DNA from 3 places in the Sporosarcina sp. FSL K6-1540 genome. Region 3 is predicted to be linked to each of the others. Evidence: riboswitches for the same ligand, from Rfam matches in the RefSeq annotation. Region 3 holds a riboswitch; each other region holds the start of a gene.
The links. A riboswitch is a leader RNA that binds a small molecule or an ion and turns the genes downstream of it on or off. The one in region 3 is predicted to bind cyclic di-GMP.
Positions count from the first base shown of each region.

Region 1 (3,288 bases), 1.1 Mb from region 3:
TTCTATGGATAGTAATTACTTCCGACTTTTCACCTCTATTTTTAGAAGTTTTGCATCAGGTGATTGTTGAAGCCTGTATTAAAATCCAGTGAAACCAAGATGTTTTATACCGAATAATTTCTACCTAAGCATTGGGATTCAACATCTTAATGACAATAGAAGCATTTACATTAGCTTGTGTACCACCTATCACAGACGCAAGACCAACTGCTGCAGCAGAAGAATGATTTCGAAGGGTAAGAACATCGTTGGCTACTATGGCAATAATAGCCTGCCCGTTGTTTTGCTGAGTGCCAGCACCTGAACCATAGACTGTTCCGGGAACCAGCGATCCATTTAAAAACAGTGCAAATTGGTTAGGTTCCGTACCTGATACAGAGAAAGTAACCTCGTAGTCTCCCGGAACGTTAATCATAATTTGAGAGGTTCCAAGGGTATGCACAATTCCAGGTGTCATTAATCCATTTGAATCAAACAAAACATCAGCTTCTATAGGTACCGTTTGAGGAGTTAGATTGTAAATATACCCGTATTCGCATAACCCGCATGTGGCTCCGATAGTACTAGTGGAGCCAGCCTGCCCGATAGCCCTAATTGGCCCCATGAACACTCTTGGTACTCTACATATATTTTTGCAAGAACATGGACTGATGTGACATTTACTACATTTACGATTAGAGAAGTGGTTATTAAAATTCATTCTTTCACCTCCATCTGTAGTATCCTATTCTTGCAAAAGAGGAAATGAAGGGCAAACACCTTGTTGATTACTAAAAAAGAAATAGACAAGAGATTGATCCTGGTGAAACTGAAGAAATGTGTGATAAAGTCAACCACTTGTTTGAAAAGCTGGGAAATGAAAAGTGAGTAAAAAAACAGCCACCAACTCGATTGAGAAGGTGGCTGTTATTATGTTATAAGTCGTGCGCCTGTCCGCATTTAATGTGTCCCCCTGAATGTCCCCCAACCACACGAATTCAAAAGATTTCCTACGACTTTACTTTAACGGCGTGGCATAGTCGATTAGTACCTGGATGCTGAAACTATCATATTATCACACCTGCAGAACGTACGTACGAAACGGCTGATTAGTCTAGCACGAAATAATTCATAGTAGCAACAATGCTTATGCCTCAAGGCTTATGAGGGGTTTAAATGAAAACAATCTCCAAATATTCCACCAATTTGAAAAGTGAATGTGTCACTGTAGGCTTTCGCTAATTTGACTTCGAGGTTTTTAAATGAGTGGCCATCCCGTTACAAGGTTGTGGTGTACGAGCCATTGTTGCAGCGGGAGTTGTATGAGAAAAGGCAAGAGGCTTGGAAGTTATGGCGACAGTAATGACCTCGTTTGAAGGATGGACATTCATTATTTTGACTTTGTTAATCGCGTTAGGATTTTATTAAATTGGTTGGATGCATGGGCGGGGGAAGTGATGGAGTAAACACGAATTGTACATTTAAGATGAAAAAAAGACCGTAATTTCTTGGTCTTTTATGTTAGTGTACTATGTTTTTCAATAGATTTTATTTAATTGGGTAATAAGTCCATCAAAAAAAGGCTTCACGATAAAATCTGCGGCTCCATTTTCTAAAGCCTCAATTATTAAATCTTGAGTCCCTAAGGCTGAGCACATAACAACACGAGCATTGGGGTTTATTTTCTTAATTTCTTTTAGCGTAGCGATACCGTTCATATTTGGTAAAGTGATATCCAATAAAACGATATGCGGGAAGTGTGATTTATAAAGAGGCACAGCATCTTCTCCACTCCCAGCTTCAGCTACGACATAATAACCGTTACTTACGATAATCTTTCTTAATAGATTTCTCATGAATTTTGAATCATCTACGAGCATTACTGATTTATTGAAAATGATCCTCATCCTTTTTAACAAGTGATAGAAAGCAATACACTTGGTAACCGGCTACCATTACAAATAGTTGTATTAGGCCCTTGGCTTTGCGTCCTTACCTTTCGATAAGTTTGCCTATATACAAACTAACATACTTTGATAGAACAATCTTATGAAAGAGTCTAATACAAAGGAGTAGTAGGCAAATAGGTGGGTTATTAACATGTGCTGTCCGAAAAGAAAAGACCACTGATTAAAAATAATCAGCAGTCTTTATCACAGTCATCTTGAGATTTATGCCCGGAAATTTCGAACAACCATTGTTAATCCACGTTTTTCAAAATTATTGTCGCTTTCTCTTACCTATCAAAGCTACCTAAAATCATAAAATCTACAAGAATTCCACTCACTGGATTTTCTGAACCTAATACATTAATTCCTAGTACTACTATACTACTATTATTTGTGACATTAGCAGAGACGAATTTTGCAGCAACATTCTTTTCTCGCATTTGTACTCTCGGTCTTGCATTTATCGAAGGATTTGTAGAATATACGCTTGATACAGCATAGTCAATAGTTGTTAATAATGGAATACCATTAGATAATCCGTTTTCTGTGAAATAAAGTGTGGCTATACCATTTGCGTCAGATGTAGCTTGCCCATAAACAATCCGCTTTACTTTTTTTGGATTGGACTCTCCTGCCTTAAACACTTGAAGAGCTGTTGGTGCCATTAAAACAAACTCAACGCTCATAGCTATTCTCCCTCTGTAATACTTTGATATCTATTACAAACAACAACATTGATTAAATGTATGACTGGCTATACCTTAATATTCTTTATGCTTTTTATTAGCTTATTACATTCAATGTTCCTTGAGGATTCTTGCTTTTTTGCAAAGTGAAAATGCAGTGAAAGCCATCAAAATGTAGTACGCAGTTCGACCAAAATATGTAGCAGATGTGATGGAAACTTATTAAACTATTTTATTGCGAATGTAATAAAAACGAGCATTAAGGCTTGGTAGCGGTGAACGTGGAGGAAAACGACTTGAAGACAACTCCTTATAAAAAGGCAACAGAAATGTATATCGAAGTCATTGTAGCGGAAAGTGTGGATGAAATTCTAAACGAGGCCGAACCGAATCTACGGACTAAAGAATATGCATTTATGAAATTCATGAATGCGCCTAATACGCAGGATCACACAGATAGGGATTTATTACAGGAATTTGAAAGCACCACAAATGGCTTTTTGCAGGCTGACAGTTCGTTACTTTAACGCACAGTACGAGGAAATGGGAGACCCATTATATGCAGTAAATTAAGAAGAGGACTAGATATTATCATAACGAAATCAATTTCTTCCCCCAGGCACCTAAGCGATATAGAAGCAGAACCTGGAAAAAAACCACTGACTTTTAGTTTA
Region 1 covers NZ_CP152018.1:4,099,322-4,102,609, reverse strand. Annotated here, with positions in the region: gene MKY15_RS19305 (collagen-like protein) at 125-604, opposite strand; gene MKY15_RS19300 (response regulator) at 1,518-1,835, opposite strand; cyclic di-GMP riboswitch class I at 1,917-2,002, opposite strand; gene MKY15_RS19295 (hypothetical protein) at 2,216-2,614, opposite strand; gene MKY15_RS19290 (hypothetical protein) at 2,911-3,141, shown strand.
Region 1: another riboswitch for cyclic di-GMP. It lies ahead of MKY15_RS19300 (response regulator); the one in region 3 lies ahead of MKY15_RS14355 (HAMP domain-containing methyl-accepting chemotaxis protein).

Region 2 (3,288 bases), 2.1 Mb from region 3:
ACCAAATCAAACACCCCTGGATCATAATACTTTCTACCTCTGCCGATAACTCCGAGGGCATGGATCAGTTCTTCAGGTAATGCCTCTTTTAATATATAGCCATCGACTCCTATTTCTTTTGCCTGTTTAAAGTCGTGCTCTTCCGTCGATGAAGTTAGCACAACAAATTTACAGGTTATTCCTTGTTGTTTCGCTTCTGTAATTAATTCCAAACCGGATTCATTAGCTAAGCGAAGATCCACTATAGCCAAATCAGGTATAGTGTCATGGAATAGAGTTAGCGCGTCCTTTCTATTTGCTGCTTCACCTAGGATTTCAATTGCTCCATCTATAGTAAGGATAGATGTTAATCCTTTTCTTACTAATGGATGATCATCGACAATAACAATTTGCATTAGCCAATCACCTGGACCTTCTCAAGTATTTTTGCGGTTGGAATTTCGATTTGTATTTCTGTCCCTATCCCGTGTAATCCATTTATCAAAAACGATCCTGCAAAAGTACTTACAAGACGTCTAATATTGAAAAGACCGATTCCTTTTTCCTGCTGGCCTTCGGAAATGTGCGAATTAATTCCGATTCCATTATCATGAATTTCCAATACAGTTTTCTCGTCCAGTATAGATAATCTGAGTTCAATAGCCGTGCACTGGCCATGGCGAACGGCATTTCCGCAAGCTTCACAAATAATTCTATAGATTGCTTGTTTTAGTTCGCTTGATAGTAAAGCTTCATCACCCGTTATCTGATAATCAATTCGTATATCACTTAACCGTGCATACTCGTCCAAATAATTCTTCAGCTGGACTAGAAAAGGCTTTTCACCATTCTTCGTCGAGTTGAGACCGTAAATAGCCAACCGTAGTTCCTTTAGTGTAGTGTTGGCAGATTGTGAAAGAAATTGATATTCATCATTCAACTCAGTACTTGTCATGCCTTTACTTTTTGTTTGTAAACTGTGCAGAGAATATACAATACCGACCAATCTTTGTGAAACACTGTCGTGAATTTCATTGGAGATACGATTCTGCTCCTTAATTACAATCATTTGCTCCTTCATTGAATCTGTATGAATTCTTTCGAGCATTATTTCACTAAGTTCGGCTAAAAACTCAAATGGGCGATTAAAGAGCAATGTTTCTCTAGACTCACTTGAACCGGAAATCTTAACTCCAATCACACCGGTAGTAGTGGAGGTTCTAATTACTTTCATACCGTACCAATCCTCGTTAATCTTACTGACAAACAGTTCTTTCTCCAGGCGTATAGTATTCCATTGTTTTCTTAGGCTAGTTTCAATGTGGGGATTACTCGTAGAAGATGTTAGGTAGCTATTTTGATGATTTACGTCGGTCAACCAAAAGAATGCTTCTCCACTATGTGTAAGCTTGATGATAGCTGCCATTATTTCATTCATTATAATTTGAGGGCTTGAATTATCCATTAGGTGGTACAGCGATATACCGTGCTTCAATGTATCTAGATAGGTATCATTCGTTTCGATTGGTTTATTAGTAGCGCATGCTTGTACCAAATCCAAAGCAGAAGCTTTCTGAGTGTATCCTTCTAATATATCAGCTAGAATCTTTCTGATTTTTGTCACACCCTCTCATTTCATAATAAAAACCCAATCAACTTGAACATAATGTCCAAGTGTAATTAGGTCGGTTGCACCAATAACTCCATACATCCAAGGTGCCCATATAGAGGATGTATTTCACAGTTTCCGTAAATTATATTCTTTTATATAGTTCAGTATAACCAAATTACATTGAATATGACGTCATCTCCTGCGGTTGAAGAGGTTCTTTTTTTTTGTTATTAACTTGTATTTTAGCGAATTAAGACTTTTCAGTTACTTGTTACCTATCAGTAAATCAATATTAAAGGTTACTTCTATAAGATAGAGCTATTACTTCCGAGTGAGCTATTCATTAACAGAAGTAGAAGTGAACTGGTACAAAAGTGCACCGACCCTACACTAAAGTAGAAAATCGAAGTAGACAATCGATATCAGAAAATCACTCTTTAGAGTGAGGATGCCCGCTAGGAATACTCCTATACTAAAAGTAGTTACAAAAATGGTAACGAGCCGAAAAAAGCATTGGAGGAGATTTCCATGAAAAAGTATGACACCTACTAAAGGGGTGTCAAGGATCACAACAGCTGCCAAACTATGAAAATGGTGCATGCAATCAAGGCTACTTTATCAGGTGAAAATGAACTCATACCTTAGAACGAAGAAGAAAATAATTTCTTCCAAGTCGCAGGGAAGAACAAAGAACAAGCATTCAATAAAAGCGAAAAAATACAAACTAATTGGAGGAAATTAAAAATGGGTATTAAACAGAAGCTAGCAATGGGTATCGCAACTGGGGCATTGGCTGTAAGTATGATCGGTGGAGGAACATATGCTTATTTCAACGATGTGGAAACAAGCACGAATACATTCGCTGCCGGTACACTGGATTTATCACTAAAGCCTGAAACAATTATCGATGTAAAAAACATTAAGCCTGGTGACTGGATGAATCGTGATTTTACATTGAAAAATGACGGCACACTCGACATATCCAAGGTATTACTTAAGACAGAGTATTCAGTAACAGACAAAAATGGTGATAATGTAGAAAACTTTGGAAGTCATATCCGAGTTAACTTCATGTGGAACCACGATAAATCAATCACGGGACCGTGGACTGGACTGGACAACGTGGTTTACCAAACAACTCTTGCTGAGTTACAGGGTATGACACCAGATGCCGTTGCAAATAAAGTCTTTGTCCCATACCTTGAAGAAAAAGGCGGTTTAAAAGCCGGCAATTCTGACACGCTGTCCGTACAATTCGAATTTGTCGAGAACGACAAAGATCAAAACGAATTCCAAGGTGATTCTTTAGAGCTTAAATGGACATTTGATGCACAGCAGACAAAAGGGGAAAAGAAATAACATATATCCCGGGAGGAGAGCACTTCTCCTCCTTCCTTTTATTTCATCAATCAACCAATGCTCTTCCTTATATATATTTCTCAACATATAACTCGATTTTATGTTTTGAGGAATATACGTAAGAAAAATCCAGTGGTAAAAAATCGAAAGGCGGGATCAGGTTGAAAACCAGCCGAAGGCGCAAACGTAGGAAAAAGCATCAAGGTCCATTTCTGACTTTAAAATTGGCACTCATATGTTATTTAGTCATCTTTAGCATTAGTTATATTTCGTCTGACACATCCGCATATCTCAGTAGCCAGTCGGAAGTTTCCCAGATGATCACTGCCGAATGGGAA
Region 2 covers NZ_CP152018.1:960,755-964,042, reverse strand. Annotated here, with positions in the region: gene MKY15_RS04290 (response regulator transcription factor) at 1-395, opposite strand, end outside; gene MKY15_RS04285 (ATP-binding protein) at 395-1,603, opposite strand; cyclic di-GMP riboswitch class II at 1,656-1,737, opposite strand; gene MKY15_RS04280 (CalY family protein) at 2,336-2,950, shown strand; gene MKY15_RS04275 (hypothetical protein) at 3,268-3,288, shown strand, end outside.
Region 2: another riboswitch for cyclic di-GMP. It lies ahead of MKY15_RS04285 (ATP-binding protein); the one in region 3 lies ahead of MKY15_RS14355 (HAMP domain-containing methyl-accepting chemotaxis protein).

Region 3 (3,288 bases):
CTTTTTAATAATAAGTGGGTGACTGGACATAGTGGTGTTGCAGAAGGACGATTAATAGGTGGCAATGTGAATTCGATGTATGGATTTATTGGCTCTTCTTATTTCCCTACAATTAAACAAGGCGATATTTTATTAATTGAGGATTGTATGAAAAATGCCTCAATTGTTGAGAAGAATTTTGCAATGCTAAAAGTGCAAGGTTTTTTTGATAAAGTTGCTGGTATTATTTTAGGTAAACATGAACAGTATGATGATTTAGGTACTGGCAAGCAGCCATTGGACTTACTGATAGAGCAATTAGATGGGATGGATATTCCCATTTTAGCTGAGTTCGATACGTGCCACACCCATCCAATGCATCCATTAGCTATTGGCAAACGAGTGAAGTTAGATACAGGTGCCAAAAAAGTATTTTGCACGGAAAAATGGTTGTGAAATTTTCAGTATCTAAAACTTTTGTTTAACAGAAATAGAAATAATTTTTGACGATAAGCAATAACAACAAATTGATTATTGAAATGTTGAATTATGTAATTTGTTGTTTATTGCACCAAATGGACAGGTTAGTGGAAAAAAGTAAAAATGCTCAATAGTAAAAGGGCAAGATAGATCTGATGAAACAGGATAAACAAATAGATAGGTCGAGCAAGCTATTCGCATTTTTATATAGCGTTTTCATAGCAGCACCTTTCTATAGCATATCAGGCATTGCTTCTTACCTGGAGGAATAAAGGTTGAAGTTGCCAGAAATGAGAATACTTTTGATATTGAAATTTCCAGCAATGCTATCCTTGAAAAGAATTTGATGTAACAATTTAAAACAGCGGAAAATAAATATGGTCGGGGGAGTAAAGGCACTATTTTTCTTTTTTAACCAATGACTATATACTAGTTTGGGTGTTTTGAAAGCAGGACATTAAGCGGTGTCACTATACTACTCTATGAATCTTTTGGTACTTCATATTGCCATCTATTAGACTATGTGGTATATTTTTTGATGGTTATAGGCAAACCTACTGAAAAGTAGGGACGCAAAGCTACAGGTCTAAAGTAATTATTACTATGACGGCTGAGCTGCTCAAGAAACGCTAGATAATAGTCTAGTTTTTTTATTTGCCTATTTCATTGTGAAATGGGCCTTTTTTTATGTGTAAAGAAAGATACAAAAATTGAAGAGGAGGAAATAATTATTATGCGTTTTTTTAAAAACATGTCATTAAAGTATAAGCTTTTACTTACAGTTTCTATTATTGTTTTAGCACTTTTTACTGTTCTAACGACACAAAGTATTTCTCAATTGAACGGCCAGTTAGAAAATGACCTAGAACAAGAGTTAAAAAGTGTTGGCTTATTGACAGCCATGAACCTAGATTCCAAAGATATAGATGGTCTATTGAAAGTTCAAGGGGAAGACGATCCTGAATTTTTGAAAATGCAAAGTACCTTGGATGGCATAAGGGAAGAACAGGGAATCATGTTTTGGAGTTATATATGGGAGATGGAGGATAATGGTGTCACTCCTATCGGCTATACGGAAAATTTGAATGAAGCGTATGAAGCGGGGGAATTGTTTACTGATCTTGCTCCTGTCCATGTAGATACTGCAAAGCTCGCAATTAAAAATGATCAATCAGAGGTAACAAGCATTTTTGAGGACTCATTCGGATCATGGCGAACAGTTTTCAGCCCTCTTAAAGATGAAAGTGGAAATACAATTGCAGTGTTAGGAATTGATTATTCTGCGGATTATATTGATACCATCATTAAAAAAAGTGTTACAAAACAGATTATTATTGCAGTAATCGGAATTTTAATCTTATTAGTATTGCTGTATTTTACAATTGATCGGCTTCTATTACCACTTAAAAAAGTGGTCATTGTTGCAGACCAAGTGGCAAATGGAGAATTGAACGATGTTGATCTCCAGATTACAAATGATGAAGTTGGACAACTTTCACAATCGATAAAAACAATGGTTTCAAATTTGCAACATGTCATATTAAACATTAGAAATACATCTGATCACGTTGCATCATCAGCCAATCAGCTAACTATGAATGCGACAGAATCGTATATTAGTTCAACAAACGTTTCGAAAGAAATGAAGAATATCGCTCAAAATGCTGAAACTTCTTTGGTGATGACTGAAGAAACAGCAGCTGCAATGGAAGAAACAGCAGGTGGCATACAACAAATCGCTGATTCAGCCAATACGGCTTCTGAATCGTCTCTGACAGCCTCAATTGCTGCTGAACAAGGAAATAAGGTTGTCCAACAGGTGATTGATCAAATGCAATTAATTAATACATCTGTAGAACAAATAGAGGAAACTATTAATGGTTTACATGCTAATTCTAATAAGATTAGCGACATTGTGAACATTATTACTGCTATAGCAGAGCAAACAAATTTGTTAGCACTAAACGCTGCTATTGAAGCAGCCAGAGCTGGTGAGCATGGTAAAGGATTTGCTGTCGTTGCAGATGAAGTAAGGCGTTTAGCTGAACAATCATCTCAGTCGGCTAAAGAGATTTTCCAACTAATTCATATGATTCAAACGGATTCTAATGCCTCTGTAACCGTGATGGAAAAAGGAAAAGAAGACGTAAGAGTGGGAATGGATTATACGAATGAAGTAGGCGAGATATTTAAAAGGATTGTACAATCTGCAGATGAAGTCGCAGATCAAATCCGGGAAATTTCTGCTGCATCTCAAGAAATTTCTGCATCCTCTGAAGAAGTAGTCGCATCCGTTAATAATATTAAGAAAACATCTCAACAATCTACCGAGTTTTCATTGAATGTCTCACAAGCTACACAAGAACAATTGGTGTCGATGCAAGAAGTGAAAGAAGCATCTGCTTCATTAGGCCAAACTGCGGAGAAGCTGCAGTCCCTAATTACAAACTTTAAATTGGAGAGTGAAGATTAATGGATTTAAAGCTTACCGGTAAAAATGTTCTCATTACAGGCTCTAGTATGGGGATAGGCAAGGCAATTGCTTTAGCTTTTGCTGAACAGGGAGCAAATATTCTAATAAACTATATTGGCAGCGATCAAGAGGCGGAAACAGTTCGTCTACAAGCGAAGGACCATGGCGTGAATGCACTAAAATATTGTGCGGATGTATCTGACTCTAAACAAGTGCAGGATATGTTTCAGTATATGGACAACCAGCTAGGAGCAATAGATATTCTTATCAACAATGCCGGGTTTGCACAGAATGCTCCTATTACAGATTTAACTGATGAACAGTGGGACAAAATGATAAAGGTTCATCTTTACGGA
Region 3 covers NZ_CP152018.1:3,028,285-3,031,572, forward strand. Annotated here, with positions in the region: gene MKY15_RS14350 (S66 peptidase family protein) at 1-435, shown strand, start outside; cyclic di-GMP riboswitch class I at 997-1,082, shown strand; gene MKY15_RS14355 (HAMP domain-containing methyl-accepting chemotaxis protein) at 1,193-2,932, shown strand; gene MKY15_RS14360 (3-oxoacyl-ACP reductase family protein) at 2,932-3,288, shown strand, end outside.